2 regions of the Paraburkholderia sp. J94 genome follow, and region 1 is predicted to be linked to the other one. Evidence: predicted binding sites of a transcription regulator. Region 1 holds the regulator's gene; the other holds the start of a gene.
What was found. The regulator FliA, encoded in region 1, starts transcription of late flagellar genes. The targets are predictions, from matches to a motif close to CTAAAGTTTNNNNNNNNNNNGCCGNTA.

Region 1 (11,018 bases):
AGTTGAGCAGCTGGTTCGCCGACTGCTCGTTCTGGTCGGCGTTCTGCAAGAGCTTCGTCTGCATCTGGAACTGCCGGGCGTTGGTGATCATCGAAACCATCGCGGCCACCGGATTGACGTTGCTGCCTTCGAGCGATTCCGTCGCGATCTGGACCGACTGGTCCGCGTCGGCCGGATTGCCGTCGCCGGTGTGAAACAGACCGTCGTCGCCGCGCGTGAGCGAGCCCGCGGGCGGGTTCACGAACTTGATCTGGTCGATCATGGCGATGGCGCTCGCGGGGCTGCCCGGCGCGATCGCCGAGACCGTGCCGTCCGAGCCGATCGTGACCGCCGAACCCGGCGGCACCGCGATCGGGCCGCCGCCGCCGATCACCTGCAGGTTGTTGGCCGTGACGAGCTGGCCGTTTTCGTCGACGTGCAGGTTGCCCGCGCGCGTGTACGCTTCGTTACCGTCGGCGGTCTGCACGGCGATGAAGCCGTTGCCCTGCACCGCGATATCGAGCGGATTGCCGGTGCGCGAGATCGCACCGGGCGTCATGTCGGAGCCAGGCGTCGCCGAGAGCACGAAGGTGCGCGTGGTCGAGTCGTTGACGGTCGAGCCGTCGCCGAACGACATCGGCACGGAGCGGAAATTCGCGAGCTGCGCGCGAAAGCCCGTGGTCGAGACGTTCGCCAGGTTGTTCGCGACGACGGCTTGCTGCTCGAGCGCCTGGCTCGCGCCCGTCATCGCGGTATAGATCAGTCGGTCCATGATGTGCCCGGTGCGTTAATGGCGTGGCGCGCTTACATCTGCAGCAGCGTCTGGTCGACGGTCTGCTGCGTCTTGATGGTTTGTGCGTTCGCCTGATAGTTGCGCTGTGCCGTGATCAGGTCGACGAGCTGGTTCGTCAGGTCGACGTTCGACGACTCCACCGCGCCGCCCGTGAGCGAGCCGTGGTTCGTGCTGCCCGGCACCGACACCTGCGCGACGCCCGAAGCCGAGGTCGCCGCGAACTGGTTGCCGCCGAGATTCTGCAGGCCGTTCGGGTTGTTGAAGTTCGCGAGCACGATCTGGCCGAGCGTCATCGTCTGGCCGTTCGAGTAGTTGCCCGTGATCGAGCCGTCGGCGCCGATCGAGAAGTTCGACAGCGTGCCGCTCGGGTAGCCGTCCTGGTCCAGATTGTTCACGCCGTTGGCGCTGCCGTACTGCGTCGAGCCGGTGACGTCGAGCGTGATCTTCTGGTTGGTCGCCGAGCCGTCGGTCGGGTTGATCGTCAGCGAGAGCTCGCCGAGCGTGGTCGCGAGGCCCGCGGAGTCGGTCGTGCCCGTCAGGTTGCCCGACGAGTCGTACGTCATCGAGCCGACCAGCGAGGCGTTGCCCGTGGTGCCCGCGTAGACGTCCCACTGGCCGCTCGTCGCGTTCTTCACGAAGTACATGTTGACCTGCTGCTTGCCGCCGAGCGAGTCGTACGCCGTGACCGAGGTCGAGTAGTTGTACGTGTTCGAGTCCGTTTCGGAGAACGGCGTGGCGGTCGGCGTGGTCGACTGCGCGTTCAGGTTGACCTGCGCGGTGATCTTGCTGGTCGTGACCGGCGCGATGTTGGTCGTCGGGACCTGGATCGGCACCGTCTGCGCCGTGTTGACGACGCCCGTGCTGTCGGCTGCGTAGCCCATCAGGTCGTTGCCGGCCGCGTCGACGATGTAGCCGCTCTTGTTGAGCTGGAACACGCCGTTACGCGAGTACGTGATCGTGCCGTTGTTCGACATCTGGAAGAAGCCGTTGCCGTTGATGGCGACGTCGAGCGCCTGGCCGGTCGTGGTGATCGTGCCCTGCGAGAAGTTCTGCTGCACTTCGGAGAGCGCCGCGCCGAGACCGATCTGCGTGTTGACCGAGGTCGCGATGGTGTTCGCGTAGACGTTCGCGAACTGCGCCGTGCTCTGCTTGAAGCCGACCGTGTTGGCGTTGGCGATGTTGTTGCCGATCACGTCGAGGTCGTTCGACGAAGCGGCGAGTCCGCTCAAACCTTGCTGATAGCCCATGAGTTTCTACTCCGCTTTGTCGTTTAAAGAATGCCGGCCACGTTCGAAAGCGCGACCGTCTTGCCGTTGGCGAGCGACAGGCTCGCGGTGCCGTCCTGCTGCTGGATGACGGCCTGGACCTTGCTCGCCACGAGCGCGGTGGCCGTGGCGGCCTGACCGTTGATCGTCGCGCTGGCCGTGACCGTGTAGTCGCCGTCGGCGACCGTGGCGCCCGACGCGTCCGTGCCGTTCCACGTGATCGGCACCGTGCCGGCCGACTGCGCGCCGAGGTCGAGCGTGTTGACGACCTTGCCCGCGGAGTTCGTGATCGTGAGCTTGACGTCCGAAGCCGCCGACGTGAGCTGCACGCCGAGCTGCGGCGCCGAGCCGCTCGACACCGTCGCGGTCGTGCCCGAAGCCAGCACGGTCGAGCCGATCAGCAGCGCGGCCTGGGCGTTCTGGCCCGCCGACAGCTGCGTCGACAGCGACGTCAGCGAGGTGTTCAGGTTCGCGATGCCCGAGACCGTGTTGATCTGGGCGAGCTGCGAGGTCATCTGCGAGCTGTCCATCGGATCGGTCGGATCCTGGTTCTTGAGCTGCGCGACGAGCAGTTGCAGGAAGGTGTTCTGCAGATCGCTGCCGCTGGTGCCGCTCGTGCTGCTCGACGACGACGTCGACGACGTGCCGTTCATGGTGTCGAGCAGGGACTGCGACACGGTGGCGGAGCTGCCGCCGATGGTGGTGCTGCTGGAAGTCAACGCGTTCTCCTCGGATACGCCCGGCTAAACTGGGTAGCGTGTGGTCTGTGGTGTAGTCTCGTGCCGCGTTTCGCCGCGGCCCCGGACGCCTGTTCAGGGGTCTTCTTTACGTGCCCGAATTACGGGGCGCTTCAAGTGCCGCTTCAAGTGCCGCTTCAAGTGCCGATGGTGAGGGTCTTGAGCATCAGCGTCTTCGCGGTGTTCAGCGTCTCGATGTTGGCCTGATACGAGCGCGACGCCGAGATCATGTTCACCATCTCCTGCACCGGGTCCACGTTCGGCATCGTCACGTAGCCTTCCGCGTTGGCGGCGGGATTGTCCGGGTCGTAGCTCTGCTTCATCGGCGTCGGGTCGTCGATCACGCCCGTCACCTTCACGCCGCCCACCTGCTGGCCGGACGCGCTGCGCGCGCCGCCGAGCGGATCGACCGCGAACACCACCTGCTTGGCCTTGTAGGGCTGGCCGTCGGGGCCGGTCGTGCTGTCCGCGTTGGCGAGGTTGGACGCCGTCACGTTCAGGCGCTGCGATTCCGCCGACATGGCGGACCCGGCAACGCTGAAGATATTCATCAGGGATGGCATGGTTTCGGTGACCTCACAAAATGCTGCTGTGTGTTCTTACTTGGCGTGCGGCTGGTGGCTTGCGAGCCCGGGTTACGAGCCCGACTGGATCGCCGAGAGCATCGTCTTGATCTGGCTCGACAGCACGGTCATGCCCGACTCGAAGTGCAGCGCGTTGTCCGCGAACTGCACGCGTTCGGTGTCGAGGTCGACCGTGTTGCCGTCGAGCGCGGGCTGCGTCGGGTTGCGGTACATCACCGCGCTCGAATACGCCTCGGTCGGGCCGCCCGTCGCGACCAGCTTCGCGTTGCCGGGCATATGGCCCGCTTCGGTCGACGCCATCGACATGCCGGTCGTCACGCCCGCGGGCTGCGCCATCACGAGCGGCTGGAAGTTGCCCGCCGCGCCGCCGCCCGACGTGCCCGCTCCAGCCTGGCGCAGCGCGCCGGCGAGCGAGGACGAGAAGTCGACGTCGCGCGCCTGGTAGCCAGGCGTGTCCGCGTTCGCGATGTTCGACGAGATCAGCGCCTGGCGCGTCGCGCGCACATCGAGCGCTTCGCGTCCGAAGGCGAATTCGGCATCGAGTTTGTCCAGCATCGGGCGTTCTCCGTTACACGAAATGAAAGGCTGCGCCGGGCATGCAACACGCATCCGTCCGGTGGATCGGCCGCGCAGGCCTTTTCGCATGGAGAGGAATAGTAGGCGGGTGACGCAAGAACCAATCGGACGAATAGCCGGTAAAGCCCCCCTCTATTCGACGTTAGCGAGCGGGGAGCGACGCCTAGAATGCGATGCGTGTCAATGCAATGGATGGAGAACGACGATGCCGCAGACTGCCCACCCGAACGCGCGACGCGCGACGGCGCACCGGCACGCGCGCGGCCGTTCGCAGCGCCTCGCGGCCGCCACGGCGGCTTTGCTGGGCGCGATGAGTGCGATCAGCGCAATGACCTTCGCGACGGCGGCGCGGGCGCAGAGCGATGCGTCGGCTTCGTCGGGGGCATCCGGCCAGCAGATCTATATCGCCGGTCCCGGCGACCGCGCGGGCTCCGATGCCGCGAAGATGAGCGCGATGCTCGCGCAGCCCGCCAGGGCCGCCGATCCGGCCGCCAACGCGAAGGCTTACGCCGACCGCGCCGCGCTGCTCACGCGCAATAACGCCGGGTCGAGCGCGCAAGCGCGCGCCGAAGCCGAGGCGCAGCAGCCCGGCATGATCACGATTCCCGGCGCGGGCGAGCGCGGCAATGCCGCCGCGCAGAACGACGCGCCCACCATCGTCACGGTCGGCGCATCGGGCGCCGCGAGCACGCCGCAACGCGCGGTCGCGCCCGTGGTCGTGCAGGCCGCGCCGCGCGTCGTGCAGCCGAATGTTCCAGCGGTCAATGCCAACGCAACGAACACCTACGCGAATACCAGCGCGAATACCAACGCAAACACCCGCGCCAACGGCGCGATCATGCGCGCGAGCTACGCGCCGCGCGCCGCCGTCAACGCGAACGGCAACGCCGCCGCGATGAACGCCGCCGCGCAGGCGCAGGCGCAAGCCGCGCAAGTGCCCCCGGGTCAGGAAGACGGCGAGCGCATCCGCGCCACCGCGCTCGCGTTTCTGCAGCAGCAGTCGGCGGGCTTGCCGGGCAAGGTCAACGTGACGGTCGGGACGGTGTTCCCGCGCGGCCTCGCGGCCTGCGCCGCGCTCGAACCGTTCATGCCGCCGGGCGCGCGCATGTGGGGCCGCACGACCGTCGGCGTGCGCTGTGTCGGCGCGAAGCCGTGGACGCTCTACGTGGTCGGCCGCGTCGCGGTCGACGTCACCTATTACGTGGCCGCGCGCCAGATCAACGCCGGCGAGGCGCTGTCCGCCGCCGACTACGTGCCGCGCGACGGCGACCTCGCGAGCCTGCCGCAGACCATCATCACCGATCCCGATCAGGCCAACGGCGCGGTCGCGCTCATGCGCATCACGCAAGGCCTGCCGCTGCGCTCCGACATGCTGCGCAGCGCCTCGTCGGTGGTCATCGGCCAGACGGTCAAGGTGATCGCCGTGGGCACGAATTTCACGATTTCCTCTGAAGGCAGCGTGCTCAACAACGCCGCGCCCGGCCAGATGGTGCGCGTGCGCACGCCCAACGGGCAAATCATCAGCGGCGTCGTCAAGGACGCGTCCACCGTGCAGATCCAGATTTAGGGTCGAAATCGCGATCGGAAAGGTGAAAAACGGGACCTCCGGCCATGTGCGCCAGCACACGTAACAGCATGTAACGTCGGGATATTTGCGCTAAAGTTCGCGCCGCGCCCGCCGTTATCAAAGGCATACGGATCAGGAAGCCCCATCGTGAACATCGACACCTCCAATCGCAACGACGCGCGTCCGCTGCAAGACGGCCTGGCGCGTACCGGCCAAGGCGATACCGCGAGCGCGATTGGCGCCAGCAACACGGCGTCCGCCAGCAGCACGCCGGCCGCGAACACCGCGACGGCAGGCAGCACGCGCGGCGACGCCAACGTGAGCCTTTCCTCGCTTTCCTCGACGCTGCGCTCGGCGCCGTCGAACGATAGCGCCGACATCGACATGGATCACGTCCAGTCGATCAAGGACGCTATCAAGAACGGCACGCTGCAGATCGACACCGGCAAGATCGCCGATGGCATTCTCGACACGGCGCGCGGCCTGATCAAGCAGCCGGCAACGGGCAACTGATCGCCGGCGCCGGCCCGCAACCCGCTTTGACTGGTGGTACCGATGAAAGACGCCCTGCTCGCCACACTGATCGACGAACACGCCGCTGTTGAGGCCTTCGCGTCGCTGCTCGCCTTCGAGGAGAAGGCGCTCACGTCGACCGACGGCATGGACTCGCTGCCGCAGATCGTCGAGCAGAAGACGACGCTGACGCAGCGCCTCGCCGGTCTCGAAAAGGTGCGCGACGCGCAGCTGGCCGGTCTCGGCCTGCCGGGCGGCCGCAAGGGCATCGAGCTGGCCTGCGACGGCGACACGCGTCTCGCGGGCCAATGGGCGCTGCTCAAGGGCTCGACCGAGCGCGCACGCCGCCAGAACCTCACCATCGGCATGATGATCCGCACGCGCATGGAACATAACCGTCGCGCACTCGCGATCCTGCGCGGCGAGACCAATACGGGCGCGTCGATGCTGTACGGCCCCGACGGCAGACTGCCTGCGTTCGGCCTCTGAGCCTGGATGGATTCGCGCGGCACGACGCTGCGCGAAGCGACGAAAAAAGCCGAAGCGGTCTGCTTCGGCTTTTTTGTTTTCGGGCTGCCGTGCGGCGTGCGCTGCGCGCCTTCGCGCCTTCACTCTTTCACGCGCCCGTCATTCACGCGCCCATAAAAAAACCGGAGCGCTTTCGCACTCCGGCTCTTACCTCTCTGAACTACGCCGCCGTCAATTCTCGGTGCCGGCCCAGGACATCTCGCGCAGACGCGTACGCAGACGCGCCACCGCCTGGCTGTGCAGCTGGCACACGCGCGACTCGCTGACTTCCATCACCGCGCCTATCTCGCGCAGGTTCATGCCGCGCTCGTAGTAGAGCGACATGAGCAGCTTCTCGCGCTCGGGCAGACGCTCGATCGCTTCGACCAGCGCGCCGCGCAGGCTGTCGTCGAGCAGCGCCGACAGCGGATCCGAATGATCGACGCAATAGCGGTCGAGGAACGGCTCGTCCTCGGCGGAACGGTCGAAGTCTTCGTAATAGATCAGCTGGCTGCCATGCAGATCCTGGAGCATCGACTGATACTCGTCGAGCGGCATGCTCAGATGGTCGGCGATCTCGGTTTCGCTCGCCGAGCGTCCGAGCCGCTGCTCCACCTGATGCACGGCGCTCTCCACCTCGCGCGAGGTGCGGCGCAGGCTGCGCGGCAGCCAGTCGTTGCTGCGCAGCTCGTCGAGCATCGCGCCGCGAATCCGCTGGCTCGCGTAAGTCTCGAACTGCGCGCCCTGGTCTTCCTTGTAGCGGTTGGCCGCATCCATCAGACCGATCATGCCGGCCTGGATGAGGTCGTCCAGATCCACGCTCGCGGGCATCTTCGCCACGAGCTGCAGACCCAGACGCCTGACCAGCGGCGCGTATTTCGCGAGGACATCGGCCTGCGAAATTTTTCCTTGAGCGTTATACATCATGCTCTCCTGCTTCTCTTTTCCCTTGCTGCACCTGTCGTCCGCCGCACGTCATGCGTGCTGCGGCGCGGGGCGCTGCACGGGCGGGTCCGCCCGCCATCCGGCGTGGGCCGGCGCGGGCGCGGATGGGACGCCTGTGACGGTCGAAACGAATGATTCGGTTGTTTGTGCTGCCTGCGCGCCTGCCGCCTGTGCGCTCGCCAGCGCCGAAACGGCGGCGGCGGCCACGCCGGCGGGCGCGGTCCCGACGATCGGCGCGCGCGCTGCGCCCGCCGTGCCGGTCTGTCCTGCCGATACCGATGCCGACGCATTCGCCGACACCGCAGCGGAAGCCGCCGCCGCGCTCGCGCGCGCCGCCTTGACCTCGGCGTCGGACGACGCCACCGCTTCGGCGAAATCCGCCGCCGTGGTCGAGCGCGCCGACAACGCCGGACGCATCGGCCAGTGCGGCAGCTCGGCGGCCACGTGGCGGAAATCACGCGCGGCGGCCGTCGAGGGGAACGCATCGACGATGCAGCGCGACAGTTGCACCGCGCGCGGCATGTGCGGATCGGCGGCCACGCAACCGGCGTTCTCGAGCGAGACCGTCAGGTAGCGGCTGGCCACGCCCGCGAGGTTGTCGAACGCGGCATGCGCGTCGGTCGCGCTCGCGACATGGTTCGCGAGCACGCGGAACTGGCCGATCGCATGCGCGAAATGCAGCCGCTTCATGCATGCGTAGGCATCGGTGATCGCCTGCGCGGCGACGCGCATGACGATCAGCACGTCGTGCGCATGCATCGCGAGCGGCGAGAGCGCGCCTTCGGCGTCGAGCTCGGCATCGATGAGCACGATGTCGGCCGGACCGGTCAGCACCTTGTTCAGCTGCGCGCTGGTGTACTGCGAGCGGTGCTCGCGCGAGGCGGCCAGCACGCGGAAGCCGAGCGCGTGACGCCCTGCGGCTTCGTCGAGCCCCATCTCGCCGCGCATCACCGCCGCGAAGTTGCCCGCGCCGCGCACGCCGCCGAGCAGCGCGCTGACCGAGCGCTGCCCGAGACATTCGTCGATGACGAGCACGTCCTTGCCATGGCCGGTCAGCGCCGCCGCAAGATTGATCACGGCGGTCGTGCGTCCCGGCGCGCCGGGTCCACCCGTCACCGCGATCACGCGCGAACCTTCGCGCGCAAGCAGGCGCCGCAGGCCCTCGGCCTGATCGATCACGAACTTATCCAAACCGGACCTCGGGTGCTTGCGCGTTCGAACGGTTCGACAGCGCGGAGAGCAATGCAGGAATGTCGTCCTCGTGCGGCACGAACGGCGAGCGGTCGCGCGGCACGCAGAAGGCGCTGCGAATCAGGAAGCGGCGCGTGGCCACGTACAGGTTCTCGGGCACCTTCTGGCCCGTCGAGACGTAATGCACCGGCAGCTTGTAGCGCAGGACCGTGTCGAGCGTGCTGCCGAGGTTGGTCGCCTCGTCGAGCTTGGTGAGAATGCAGCCGGTGAGCGGCGAATTGTCCGGGCCGCTCTGGTAGGCCTGCACGACTTCGTTGAGCGTGTCGCCGTGGTTGGTCGCCGAGAGCAGCAGGAGGCGGCGGACCGGACGGCCCGCGCCGCACAGCATGGCGATCTGGTCGGCCACGGCGCGGTCGCGCTGGCTCATGCCGATCGTGTCGATCAGCACGATGTGCTTGTTCTTGAGTTCGGTGAGCGCGAGTTGCAGATCCGCGCCGTCGCGCACCGCGTGCACGGAAACGCCGAGGATCTTGCCGAAGATGCGCAGCTGCTCGTGGCCGCCGATACGGTAGCTGTCGGTCGTGAGCAGCGCGACCTTGCTGGCGCCGAAGCGCATCACGCAGCGCGCGGCGAGCTTGGCCGTGGTCGTGGTCTTGCCGACGCCCGTCGGGCCCATCAGCGCGAACACGCCGCCGCGCTCCATCAGCGCTTCCTCGTCCTCCAGCACCGGCAGGTTCGATTCGAGCACCGACTGCATCCATTCCATGCCGGCTTCTTCGGTCTCCACGTCCGGCAGGCGCTCGATCATCATCTTGACGAGCTGCGCCGAGAAACCGGCCGCGAACAGCTGCTTGGTGAGCGCGCCCTGCACCGGGCTGCGGCGCTGGCGCTCGCCCCAGAGCAGGCCCGCGAACTGTTCTTCCATCATGCCGCGCATGGAGGCCAGTTCGTTCATCACGGTTTCGTTGACGACCTGCTCGATGCGCGCGCGAATCGCTTCGCTGACGTTCGCCGCCGTGGTCGCGGACTTCGCGCCGTCTTCGTCGGGCCACGGACCGGCGGCGTCGGCGCTCTGGCCGATGCTGCGGGCCGCACGGCGCGCCGCGACGTGAGCCGCCTTGAGCGCCCACTCGGGCTGCGTGGCGTCGACGTCGGCCGGATGCACGGGATCGGCGGTCGTGCCGAAGCCGCGCGCCATCGCGGCGGCGGGCGTCAGACCCGGCGCGCGCGTGTCCTGGCCGTTCTGCTGGTTGGCGATGCGGCGCGCGTGGTCGATCAGCCAGGGATTCGTCTCGGCCATCGTGCGCGGCGCGTTCGATTCGAGGAACGACTGCGGGAACGACTGCGAAACCGCCTGTTCGAGCAGCGACGCGGCATCGCGCGCCGAAGCCTGGCTTGCGGGCGCGGCCTTCAGCGTGCCGAACGGCTGCGTGGCGTGTTGCGATTGCATCGACTGCATGGCCTGCGCGGTCGGCGGCATCGTCGACTGCTGCGCGTGCTGGCCGGCGGCGGCGCGCGACGCGGCGAACGGCTGCGCTGAGCTTTCGGGCGTGTCGTTCGGCGCGGTCTTGGCTTGAATCGATTGGGCGAGCGAGACGCCGGCGTCGTCGCCGTTATCGGCGTCGGCGTGGTCGTCGGCGGCTGCGGCCGTCGGGTCCGCGCCCACTTCCGGGCTCGCGCCGAACACCGACGAAAACACGTCCGGCATGCCGCTCGCGTAGGGATTGCCCGCCGAAGCCGTCGGTGCCGATGAAGTCGACGAAGCCGAAGGCAGCGCCGGACGCGAAGGCTTTTGCGCGAGACCCAGCGCCGCCTGCAACTGCGAGCCTTGCTGCGAACCGCCGAAGGGCAAACCGCCGAACGCCGCGCTCAGGGGCGAGCCAGCCGCAGCCTCGGCGGGCGCGATGGCCGCGAGGTCGCTGTCGGCGAGCGCGACGATCTCGACGCTACCGTCGTCGAGCGTGCGGTTCGACAGCACGACGGCGTCCGCACCGAGCGCTTCGCGCACGAGGCGCAAAGCGTCGCGGCTGTTGCCACCGATGAATTTGCGAATGTTCAAGCTAAGCCCCTGATTGAGGTGAGCGGCCTGGCGCCGCCGGTCGATTGCTGTGGAGCGCTGCGGGCCGCGCGCCGCGCATGCCCTTCTCCGATGTTGGAATTATTTCGAAGGTGAGCCCTTCACGATCGGTGGATCAGGACGGGGAAATGTGGGTAATTCGGGGGATGGGGCGCGCGCACGGTGCCGGGCGGCGGCGCGCGGATCGAACGGCGCATGGCGCGGCAAGGCGTGGGACGCTCGTGGCCTGGGTTGCGCGGCGCGTAGTCGCGGCGCGGCCGTATCGACCAAATAAGCGACTAACC
Region 2 (11,018 bases), on a different contig from region 1:
AGTATTCGTCGCCGAGATTGCGCCCGCCCACGATCACCAGTTCGTTGTCGACGATGGTCGCCTTGTTGTGCATGCGACGCGTGAACTGGTCGACGTTCGTGAAGAAGTTGCGCGTGCGCCTGAACATCGACTCGCTGGTGCTGCCGTACGGATTGAACACGCGGATCTGGATGTTCGGATGGCTGTTGAGCGCGGCCATCAGACGGTCGATGTCGTGGAAGTTCAGGTCGTCGACGAGCATGCGCACGCGCACGCCGCGATCGGCCGCGTAGAGCGCGGAGCCGAGCAGCAGCTTGCCGGTGGTGTCCTCGTTGGCGATGTAGTACTGCATGTCGAGCGTCTTCGTCGCCGAGCGCGCGAGCGCCACGCGCATCTGCAGCGAGTCGGTGCCGGTGGCGAGCAGGCGGAAGCCCGACTGGTCCGGGTGCGCGGCTTCGGGCGCGGCCAGCGCGGCGCCGAGCAGCGTGGTGTGGGCGTCGGCGGCGGACATCGCGGCGGAGGACTTGCGCGGATAGTCGCTGGCGGGCGGACGCGTCGCGCAGCCGGCGGCGAGCGCGAGGCACAGGCATGCGGCGAGCGTGGCGAACGGGCGCGCGTGGCCGGAGGCGAGGGCGCGGCGGCTCGTGGCGGCGCTTGCCGACGTTGCTGCTGAGTCCGCCGATGAATCCGGTGGCATTGCCCAGGCGCATGAAGCGTCCGAAGCGTCGTCGGCGTGGGCGGCGGCGGAGTGCAGGGCGGGCGCGTGCAAGCGGGATCTCCTCGGGGTCGGCCGCCGGTGCGGGACGCGGACTGGCTGGTTCGCAGACATGTGTCTTTTCGTCACGATTCTATCGGGAAGCGGCGGACTGCGGCGCGCGTCGGATGTCGTCCGGCGCGAGGCGCGCGCCTCGTTTCACGTCGGCTGGAAACGTCGGCGGGCGGCGGCGCGCCACACTGCCTGCATCATCAACGGCGGGAGAAGGAGCGCGCGATGGATCGGGCAATCAACGGAGTGGAGGCGCGGCGCGAAAGCACCGAAACGCTCGACGTGCCGCGCGGCGCATGCCGGCGCGTGCGCTGTGCGCAAGGCGGCGTGGTGGGCGTGCTCGAAGGGCGCGTGCTGCTGACCGTGGAAGGCGACGCGCAGGACTACTGGCTGGCGCCCGGCGAGGCGCTGCCGTTCGCGCCGGGCGAGCGCGTGTGGATCGGCGGATGGGACGAAGCCGTGCGTTGCGAGGTGCGCAGCGAGCGGCTCGGGCCGGGGTCGGGCGGCGGGGTCGCGCGGCTGGCGCGATGGACGGCGATGGCGGCGCGTTGGTGCGTGATGTTGCGTTGGGCGCGTCGTTGCGCGAAGTCGCCGCGCCGATCGGGATGGGGCGCGCAGCGCGGCTAGCGTGATGAATGCGCTGGCGCGCGCGCCCGGTTGTGCGTCGCTTAAAGGTTGTGCGTCGCTTTAAGGTTGAGCGTCGCGTTATCCGCGTCGCGCCGTGCCGGCCGCTGCATTGGCGCTGCGCGCCTCGTCGGCGTCGCGCTCGCTGCCGCGCGCGGGCTTGCCGGCCCAGTAGCCCGCGAGCAGCGAGCCCGACAGGTTGTGCCACACCGAGAACAGCGCGCCCGGCAGGGCGGCGAGCGGCGAGAAGTAGAGCTTGCCGAGCGTCGCCGCGAGGCCGGAGTTCTGCATGCCGACTTCGATCGCGAGCGTGCGGCACACGGATTCCTCGAAGCCGAGCAGACGTCCGCCCCAGTAGCCGCCGAGCAGGCCGATGCCGTTGTGCAGCACCACGCCCAGCGCCACGACCGGGCCGACCGTCGCGATGCTCGCGTGCGTGCCGCCCACCACGGCGGCGATGATCGCGAGGATCGAGACCATCGAAACGAGCGGCAGCACCGGTTCGACGCGGCGCACGAGGCCGCCCGCGAGCCGGTTGACGATCAGCCCGACGACGATCGGCAGGCCGACGATTTGCAGGATGCTCATCAGCATGCCGTGCACGTCGACGACGATCGAGGCATCGACGTAAAGGCGCGTGAGCAGCGGCGTCGCGAACACGCCGACGAGCGTCGAGAGCGCGCTGATCGTCACCGAGAGCGCGACGTCGCCGCGCGCGAGATAGATCATCACGTTCGAGGCCGTGCCGCTCGCCACGCTGCCGACGAGCACCATGCCCGCGGTCAGGTCGGCGGGCATGTGCAGCGCCTTGGCGATCACCCACGCGGCGAGCGGCATCACGAGGTAGTGCAGCAGGATGCCGGCCGCCACGGGCGCGGGACGCGTGAAGACGCGCTGGAAATCGGCGAACGAGAGCGTCACGCCCATCGCCAGCATGATGATCATCAGCAGCGTGGTGACGTGCGGCGCGATGGGCGCGACGACGCCCGGATTGAAATACGCGGCGAGCGAGACGAGCACGGCCCAGAGCGGGAACAGTCGGGTAATCGGGGCGAGCATGGAAGCGTGGTCCGTGAGAGGGTTCGTTTTCTTGATGGCGGCGCGGCGGTGCGCGGCGTGTGCGCGTTGTGTGCGGTGTGTCCGAAAGGGGCGGTTTGCTCGCGTTGCCGGGGTGGCCGGCGCGCGTCGCGCTTGCGCGGCACGTCGATCTGGCGTGTTGATCTATTTGCGTCGATCGAGCGCGGATTGTGCGTCGATCTCGCGTGATCTTGCGCAGATGTCGGTGCTGCCGACGATCTCGTCGCGCGGTGTTTTCCCGCCCTCGTGGGACGGATGGCGGCGGGCGCCAGCCGCGTATTCTAACCGCTCGCGCCAGGCGGCCCGGACGGCGCGCGGGTTTTGCGGCCCGCGTGTCGTTCGCGCGAGCCGCCGTGGCTGTTGAGGCCGCTTACGCCGTCTGCGAGCGCGCCGCCTCGTTTTCCGCGCGCAGGCTTATACGGTGAAAGCGCCACGTCATCAGCACGGCCACGCTCGCGAGACCGGCCGCGAGCCCCCACCAGAGGCCGAGCGCGCCGTAACCGAAGTGGAACGCCAGCGCATAGCCCACCGGAAAGCCGATGCCCCAGTAACCGAGCGTCGCGGCCAGCATCGGAATGCGCGTGTCCTTGAGTCCGCGCAGGCAGCCGGAGCCGACCGTCTGCATGCCGTCGACGATCTGGAAGATCGCGGCCACGCCGAGCAGCGAGGTGGCGAGCGCGACGGTCTGCGCGTTGGCCGGATCGTCGAGATGCAGATAGAGCCCGACGATCCAGTGCGGCGCGAGCACCATCACGAGCGCCGACATCGACATGAAGCCCACGCCGAGCGCCAGCGCGACGAAGCCCGCATGACGCGCCGCGCGCGGCACGCCCGCGCCGATCCAGTAACCGACGCGCACGTTGCCCGCCTGGCCGATCGAGAGCGGCACCATGAACATCACCGAGGCGACGTTCAGCGCGATCTGGTGCGCGGCGAGCGGCGTCGCGCCGAGCAGGCCCATCAGCAGGCCGGTGGCGAGAAAGAGCGTCGCCTCGACGGCGTAGGTGATCGCCACGGGCCAGCCGATGGCGAACAGTTCGCCCATCATCGGCGCGCTCGGGCGGCGCGCCACCACGAAATGCTGATGTGACGGGCGCAGATGCAGCAGCGCCATCAGCACGAAGGTGGTGAGCCAGATCGTGACGGCAGTGGCCGCCGCCGAGCCGAGAAAGCCGAGGCGCGGCAGGCCCCAGGCGCCGTGGATCAGCCCGTAGTTCAGGAAGCCGTTGAAGAACACACTGGCGATCGAGATCCAGAGCAGACGCCGCGCCGCGCCGATCGCGGGCAGGAACGAGCGCATCAGCCCCACGCCGATCAGGCTCGCGGGCGCGCCCCAGCGCAGCACGGCCGCATATTCGCCGACCTGGCGCGCGAGCACGGGCGGCTCGCCGAGCGCGTGCAGCAGCGGCTCCGCGAACGACAGCAGCGCGAACGCGGGCAGCGCGAGCACGAGCGAGAGCGCGAAACCGGTCCAGTAGATGTGCGGCACGCGATGCAGATCGTCGGCGCCGCGCGCCTGCGCGACGCTCACGCTGACCGAGGTCAGCACGCCTTGCAGCACCGTCACGACCACGAAGAACAGATTCGCGCCGAGGCCGCCCGCCGCGAGCGCGCCCGCGCCGAGCGAGCCGAGCAGGACGGTGTCGGTGACGCTCATCGCCATCTGCGACAACTGGGCGATGGCGAGCGGCGCGGCGAGACGTGCGGTGTCGGCGGCGTGGCGTTTGAGCGAGGGCGGCGCGATGGCGCGGCTGGCGCGGTCGTTGCGCGCGGTGGAGGTCGTTCGGGTCATGAAAGGCAAGCGGCGCGAATCATCGCGCCGCGTCGGAAAGTGCCTGGGGATCGCGTCCGTGAGGGCAGGCAGGGGCGGCTCAAGCGGTTGCGAGCCTACCCGGCGAGGTTACCTGTCTTTCAGACAAAAAGCACCCGCGTGGTGCATCAAAGGCAGGGGCGGCATGGATGGCAGCCGCCGCGTCGGGTGCTACTGCGCTTCGTGGATCGCGATGCGCGTGTCGCCGAGCAGTACCGACTGGCCCGCGCGGATCTTGCAGGTCTTGCGCAGTTCGACTTCGCCGTCGACCTTGACCGCACCGGACGAGACGATCTGCTTGGCCGAGCCGCCGCTGTCGGCGAGACCGGTGATCTTCAGCAGGTTGTGGAGTTCGACGTAGTCGCCGGTCAGCGTGAAATCGAGATTGGGCATGGCGCGTGGAAATCGGTTAAAGGCAAATGCGTCGGGACAAAGGCGTGCGCCGTGGCGGCGCGGAGGGTGAGCATCATAAGCGATCGCGCGGCGCGGGGCCTGGGATGCGTCGAGGTTGGCCTGGTTACATGTCGGGGCCAGATGTTATGAATTCGTCAGCAAATGAAACGCTGCGTAACGTCGCGGGACGGCGCGCGGATCTTCAGACGAGAATGGGTTCACCGAAACGAGACCGCCAACGATGTCAGGTTTGTCTGACCGGGCGGCTCCATCGAGCGGGAAGACGGCAGCACGGCAACGCGTCAGCGGCGGGCACGCCCGTTGCAAAACCGTTGCACGTCATTCCCGGAACCACTGCAAAGAGGATACGCCATGACCCAGATTCGCAAGCTGCTGACCGCTACCGCCATTGCCGCCACCGCCGCTGCCTTCGCGCAGGGCGCTTTCGCCCAGACCGCCACGCCGGCGGGCGGGGAAGCGCCGACGATGGCCCCGGGCGCCGCACCGGCCATGGCGCCGAGCCAGGCCCCGGCGGCCGCGGGCATCGCACAACCGGCGCCCGCGCCCCAGAATCTGACCGCGCCGCAGCCGACCGACCCGCTGGTGCAGAAGCGCAACGCCAATGCGGCGGCCAGCGCCGAATACCGCAGCGCCAAGAAGTCGGCGAGCACCGAATACGGCGACGCGAAAAAGCAGGCCAAGACGCAGTACAAGTCGCAGGTCAAGGACGCGAAGATCAACCGCAAGGCCGACCGTCAGGCCAATGACTCGGAAATGAAGGATCAGATGAGCGGCCAGTCGGCGCAACAGCAGGGCGGCGCGCAGCAGCCGTAACGCGCTCCGCTTGAGCCGATTAAGTCGATTAAGTCGATTGAGTCGATGTAGACGGCGGCGGCGTCCCGGCAACGGGCGCCGCCGTTTTGCATCGTGTCGCGGAGTTGGTGCATAAATGTCGCCAGATCGCGGCAGAATCCCCGTGAAATCCGGCGCTTGCGGCGCGAAGGTGTATGGATATACAGTATGCGTCGCCGCCTCTTACGGATTCTCCGCGCCCGCCCGTGTCCACCGCCGTTTCCCTCGCTGCTTCCTCCGATCCTCTCGCCGATCAACCCAGCGACGTTGCTCACGCCGTCGCTCAGGATGTCGCGGCGTATCTCGCCAAGCTCAACGAAGCGCAGCGCGCGGCGGTCGAGCATGGCGGCCCGCAGGCCTTCGCGCCGGGCGCGATGTTGCCGGAGCCGCTGCTCGTGATCGCGGGCGCGGGCTCGGGCAAGACCAACACGCTCGCGCACCGCGTCGCGCATCTGGTTGTGAACGGCGCCGATCCGCACCGCATCCTGCTGCTAACGTTCTCGCGCCGCGCGGCGCAGGAAATGACGCGGCGGGTTTCGCGCATCGCCGCCGGCGTGCCGGGCGCGGCCGCCGTGCTCGCGCAGGGGCTCACGTGGGCGGGCACGTTTCACGGCATCGGCGCACGGCTGCTGCGCGAGTACGCCGAGCAGATCGGCTTGTCGCCGGCGTTCACGATCAACGACCGTGAAGATTCCGCCGATCTGATGAATCTCGTGCGCCATGAGCTGGGATTGTCGGCGAAAGAGAAGCGATTTCCGGCTAAATCTACCTGTTTGGCGATCTACTCGCGCGTCGTCAACACGGGCGACTCGCTCGCCGACGTGCTCGCGCGCTCGTTTTCGTGGTGCCTCGAATGGGAGCCGCAACTGCGTGCGCTGTTCGCCGCCTACGTCGATGCCAAGCAAAAGCAGAATGTGCTCGATTACGACGATTTGCTGCTGTATTGGGCGCATATGGCGCAAGAACCCGCGATTGCGGCCGATCTCGCCGAGCGTTTCGATCACATCCTCGTCGACGAATATCAGGACACGAACCGGCTGCAGGCGTCGATCCTGCTCGCGCTCAAGCCCGACGGCCGCGGCCTGACCGTGGTCGGCGACGATGCGCAGGCAATTTACTCGTTTCGGGGCGCAACGGTACGCAACATCCTCGATTTCCCCGCGCAATTCGATCCGCCCGCGCGTCAGGTCACGCTGGAACGCAACTACCGGTCAACGGAGCCGATCCTCGCGGCCTCCAACGCCGTGATGGACGCCGCCACCGAGCGCTACACCAAGAACCTGTGGACCGACCGCGCGTCGCAGCAGCGTCCGCGCCTCGTCACGGTCGCCGACGAAGCGACCCAGGCGCGCTACGTCGTCGAGCAGATTCTGGAGGCGCGCGAGGGCGGCATGAAGCTCAAGCAGCAGGCCGTGCTGTTTCGCGCCGCGCATCACAGCGCGACGCTCGAAATCGAGCTCGCGCGGCGCAACATCCCGTTCGTGAAGTTCGGCGGCCTGCGTTTTCTCGACGCCGCGCATGTGAAAGACGTGCTCGCCGTGCTGCGCTGGGCCGAGAATCCGCTCGACCGCGTGGCCGGGTTTCGCGTGACGCAGCTGATGCCGGGCGTCGGGCCGGCCACGGCCGCGCGCCTGCTCGATCAGGTCGCGGCCTGCACGGGCGCGTATCGCGCCGCCGAGGCGCTCGCCGCATTCGCGCCGCCGCCGCGCGCGGCCGAGGACTGGGCCGCGTTCACGGCGCTCATCGACAGCATCGGCGCGCGCGCCACGCCCTGGCCCGCCGAGTTCGAGCGCGTGCGGCGCTGGTACGAGCCGCATCTCGAACGCAATCACGAAGACGCGCAGGTGCGCATGGCCGATCTGCTGCAGATGGAGAGCATCGCGAGCACCTTCCCGTCGCGCGAGCGCTTCCTCACCGAACTGACGCTCGATCCGCCCGACGCGACCAGCGCCGAATCGGCCGATCCGCTGCTCGACGAGGACTATCTGATCCTCTCGACCATCCATTCGGCCAAGGGGCAGGAGTGGCGCAACGTGTTCGTGCTCAACGGCGTGGACGGCTGCATTCCGTCCGATCTGGGCGCGGGCAGCGACGAGGAACTGGAAGAGGAGCGCCGTCTGCTCTACGTGGCGATGACGCGCGCGAAGGAAGATCTGCACATCGTCGTGCCGCAGCGCTTTTATGTGCACAACCAGTCGGCGTTGGGCGACCGGCACGTGTGGGCGTCGCGCACGCGCTTCATCGCGCCGACGATGCTGCCGCTGTTCGAGTCGTGCGCGTGGCCCGCGCCGCCCGTGGCGAGCGCGCCGAGCGCGGCGGGACTGGCCGCTGCGGCGCGCGCCAAGGTCGAGATCGGCGCGAAACTGCGGAAAATGTGGGACTAGGGCGCGGCGTTTCTGGCGTGCGGCACGACGCGGCGCCCCGGCTGGCGGGAGGGATTTAGCGCGGCTGGTTCTTCGGCGGCGGCACGAAGAAGTTGCGCAGCCAGGCGGCGAGGCGCGTGAAGACGTCGTCGGGTTCCTCGACGAAGATTTCCGGCTTCAACAGACGCAGATATTCCATGATCTGCTGCGCTTCCTGCTTCTGGAACGTGCCGTGCGCGATGCCGAGGCGCAGCAGGCCGCGCAGCTCGCCGAGCCGTTCGCGCGCGAGCGAGCCGGTGGCCTGCTCGCAGCCGATCTTCGCCTCATAAACACGCTGACGCACCGATTCCGCGAGCCGCCACGCGGGCGTCTGCATGATCTCTTCGAGCGTCTGGATGTCCTGCACGCCCGACTTGATCTGCGCGGCCAGCGGGTCGATCTGCGCTTCCTCGCCCTGGGCTTCCTGCACGATGGCGGCTGCCCACTCGCGGCACTTCTTCGTCAGCTCGTCGGGCGTCCACTCAGGCCGCGACGCCACGCCGAAGCCAAAATCGCCCGCCTGCCGCAGCAGCATCGAGACGACTTCGGGAAATTCCTTGTCGAGCGTGCGCTTGGCCCATGCGTACTGGCCGCCCTGCAAGAGTCGCTGCACCGCCTGCTCGGTGAGCGGCGTCATGTTGTCGAGCAGCTTCGCGCGCAGGAAGTCCTCGAACGACGGCGTCAGAAACTGCGGGTCGAGCTTCAGCGAGACGCGCAGGAACGCGTCGAAGTCCTTGCGTAGCGACGCAAGCGTTTCTTCCTTGAGGTTAAGGGTGATATTCCCCATTCTGGTTGCCCCGATTTATTCCTGGCGTTGCCTGGCTATGGCCAGGGCTTCGGCTGGCCACTGCGCCAAGGCAGGCTTCGACGGTTTAACGGCGCGCGACGGAGAAACTTGAGCGGGCGATTGAAAGGAACGTGCGAATGGGCGGCCGGGAAGGGCCGCTGATTCACCGTTTTCAGGGTTGTTTGCGCGGCTTCAGCGCGTGGATCTTCACGTGATTCAGCGCAGTACGACGCCTTGCCAGAGAAAGAACACGCCGAGGCCCACGGCGATGGTTAGCAGCGGACGCTTCGTCAGCGCGCTCACGGCGATCGCGGCCAGCGCGCCGACGAGTTGCGGATTGCGCCAGCTCAGTTCGGCGCCCTGGCCGTGCGGCGAGACCGCCATCGGCACGATGATCGCCGTGAGCACGGTCACGGGCACGAAGCCGAGCGCGGTGCGCATGAGCGGCGGAAACACGAGCCGCTCGCCGAGCACGAAGACGGCGGTGCGCACGATCCACGTGATCAGCGCCATGCCGAGGATCAGGACGACGTAGTTCATCGGGTGGTCGATCGGGCTCATTGGCTGCCTCCCGCGACGGCGTGCGCGTCGCGCGGAGCGCGCGCCTGGCGTGGCTCGCCGGTCTGGTTTTGTGCGCGCGATTGGGCGTCGGCGTCAGGGTTGCGGCGCGGCTTGCGCGGCAGCGAAAGCGCGACGCCCACCGCCACGCCCGCGAGCACGGCGCCGAGCAGCCCGAGCTTGTACGGCCACGCCTGCCAGTAGAACGCGAGCACGCCCGAGGTGACGGCGGCGGCGAGAAAGCGCAGCGCCACCAGTTGCGGCACCACGATGGCGATAAAGGTGACGACCATCGCGAAGTCGAGGCCGAGCGTCTGCAGCCCCGGGAACGCCGCGCCGAACACCAGGCCGGCGGCGGTCCAGAGCTGCCAGTTCAGATACATCGAAAGACCCGAGCCGAGGAAGTGCCACGGCGAGACATCGTCGCCGGGCGGATGGCGGCGGTAATGCGCCCAGGCGACGGCGAACACTTCGTCGACGAGCACCGCGCCGAGCGCGAGCCGCCAGCGCAGCGGCAGATGCGAAACGTAGGGCGCGAGCGTCGCGCCGTACAGCACGTGGCGCAGGTTGACGATCAGCGTGGTGGCCCAGATCACGGCGTAGCTCGCGTGCGAGGCGATCAGCCCGACCGCGATGAACTGCGCCGAGCCCGCGAACACCGCGAGCGACATCAACTGGCCGTGCCAGAGCGCGAGCGGCCCCGACGTCACGAGCGTGCCGAAAATCATGCCGAACGGGGCCGCGCCGATCATCATGGGGATCGTGTCGCGCACACCGGCGGCGAATTCCTTGTATCGATGGGGATGGGTGGTCAAGCTGTCTCTCCTGATTCGGAAAGCAGCATAGCGAGCGGCGCGTCGGGTGGCTTGTACGATCTTGCGGCGTCGCCGCGCTCAGTCGTCGCCGATGAGGGATCAGGACGACTGCCAGCGTCCCGGCGGCACGCCGAACATGCGGCGGAAGTGGCGCGTGAAGTGGCTCTGATCGGCGAAACCGCTGGCGGCGGCGACGTCGGCGACCGAAGCGCCCGCGCGCAGCGGGCCGAGTGCGCGCTGCAGGCGCACCTGCGTGCGCCACGCGTGCGGCGGCAGGCCGGTCGCCTGGGTGAAGAGGCGCGTGGCGTGGAACGGCGACAGGCCGACTGCCTGGGCAAGATCGGCCACGCGCAGCGGCGCGGGCAGATCGGCGGCCAGCAGCGCCTTCATGGTCTCGACGCGCGGATCGTTCGTGTGCGGGCCGATCGGCGCTTCACGCGTGCGCGCGTGGCGCGTGAGCAGCGCCGAGAGCGCGTCGAGCAAGGCGCCTTCGACGGCGAGCAGATCGGGTTCGGGCTGCACGGGCGCGCCGGTGTCGCTGCCCGTTGCGGGATCGGCGCGCCGAGCATCGGCATCGGCTTCGAGCAGGCGATGCGCGTACGAAAGCCGTTGCGCGAGATCGGGGTCGCGGATCACATCGGCGGCGAACCAGGGCAGCGGCTGCGCACGACCCGCGATTTCCGCCGCAAGCCCGTGCAGATAATCGACCGGCACGTAGATCACGCGATAGCGCCAGCCTTCGTCGACGGCGCGCGAGCCCGTGTGCACCTCGCCCGGATTGATGACCGGCACCGTGCCGGTTTCCGCCACGTGATGCGCGCCGCGGTAGCGGAAGCACTCCGCGCCGTCCTCGATCACCGGCACCGTGTACGCCTCGTGCCAGTGCGGCGAGAACTCGTGATCGTGATATTCGGCCGTGAGCAGATCGCCGCCGGGCAACAGCGGCGAGCGCCAG

Region 2: U4Y88_RS07630 (DUF4088 family protein) is a predicted target of FliA. The motif match lies at 8,777-8,803, and genes of this name have one in related genera.

The regions. Positions count from the first base shown of each region.
Region 1 covers NZ_CAJMZH010000014.1:124,874-135,891, reverse strand. The annotation lists gene flgF (flagellar basal-body rod protein FlgF) at 1-751, opposite strand, end outside; gene flgE (flagellar hook protein FlgE) at 784-2,019, opposite strand; gene U4Y88_RS27360 (flagellar hook assembly protein FlgD) at 2,043-2,690, opposite strand; gene flgC (flagellar basal body rod protein FlgC) at 2,912-3,337, opposite strand; gene U4Y88_RS27350 (flagellar basal body protein) at 3,410-3,913, opposite strand; gene flgA (flagellar basal body P-ring formation chaperone FlgA) at 4,140-5,501, shown strand; gene flgM (flagellar biosynthesis anti-sigma factor FlgM) at 5,649-6,014, shown strand; gene U4Y88_RS27335 (flagella synthesis protein FlgN) at 6,057-6,503, shown strand; gene U4Y88_RS27330 (RNA polymerase sigma factor FliA) at 6,714-7,445, opposite strand; partial or broken gene U4Y88_RS27325 (MinD/ParA family ATP-binding protein) at 7,875-8,657, opposite strand; gene flhF (flagellar biosynthesis protein FlhF) at 8,650-10,716, opposite strand.
Region 2 covers NZ_CAJMZH010000003.1:302,629-313,646, reverse strand. The annotation lists gene U4Y88_RS07665 (phospholipase D family protein) at 1-676, opposite strand, end outside; gene U4Y88_RS07660 (DUF2917 domain-containing protein) at 971-1,372, shown strand; gene panS (ketopantoate/pantoate/pantothenate transporter PanS) at 1,451-2,428, opposite strand; gene U4Y88_RS07650 (MATE family efflux transporter) at 2,817-4,238, opposite strand; gene U4Y88_RS07645 (RNA-binding S4 domain-containing protein) at 4,428-4,649, opposite strand; gene U4Y88_RS07640 (hypothetical protein) at 5,022-5,483, shown strand; gene U4Y88_RS07635 (ATP-dependent helicase) at 5,657-7,885, shown strand; gene U4Y88_RS07630 (DUF4088 family protein) at 7,941-8,690, opposite strand; gene U4Y88_RS07625 (AzlD domain-containing protein) at 8,907-9,230, opposite strand; gene U4Y88_RS07620 (AzlC family ABC transporter permease) at 9,248-10,003, opposite strand; gene U4Y88_RS07615 (AraC family transcriptional regulator) at 10,163-11,018, opposite strand, start outside.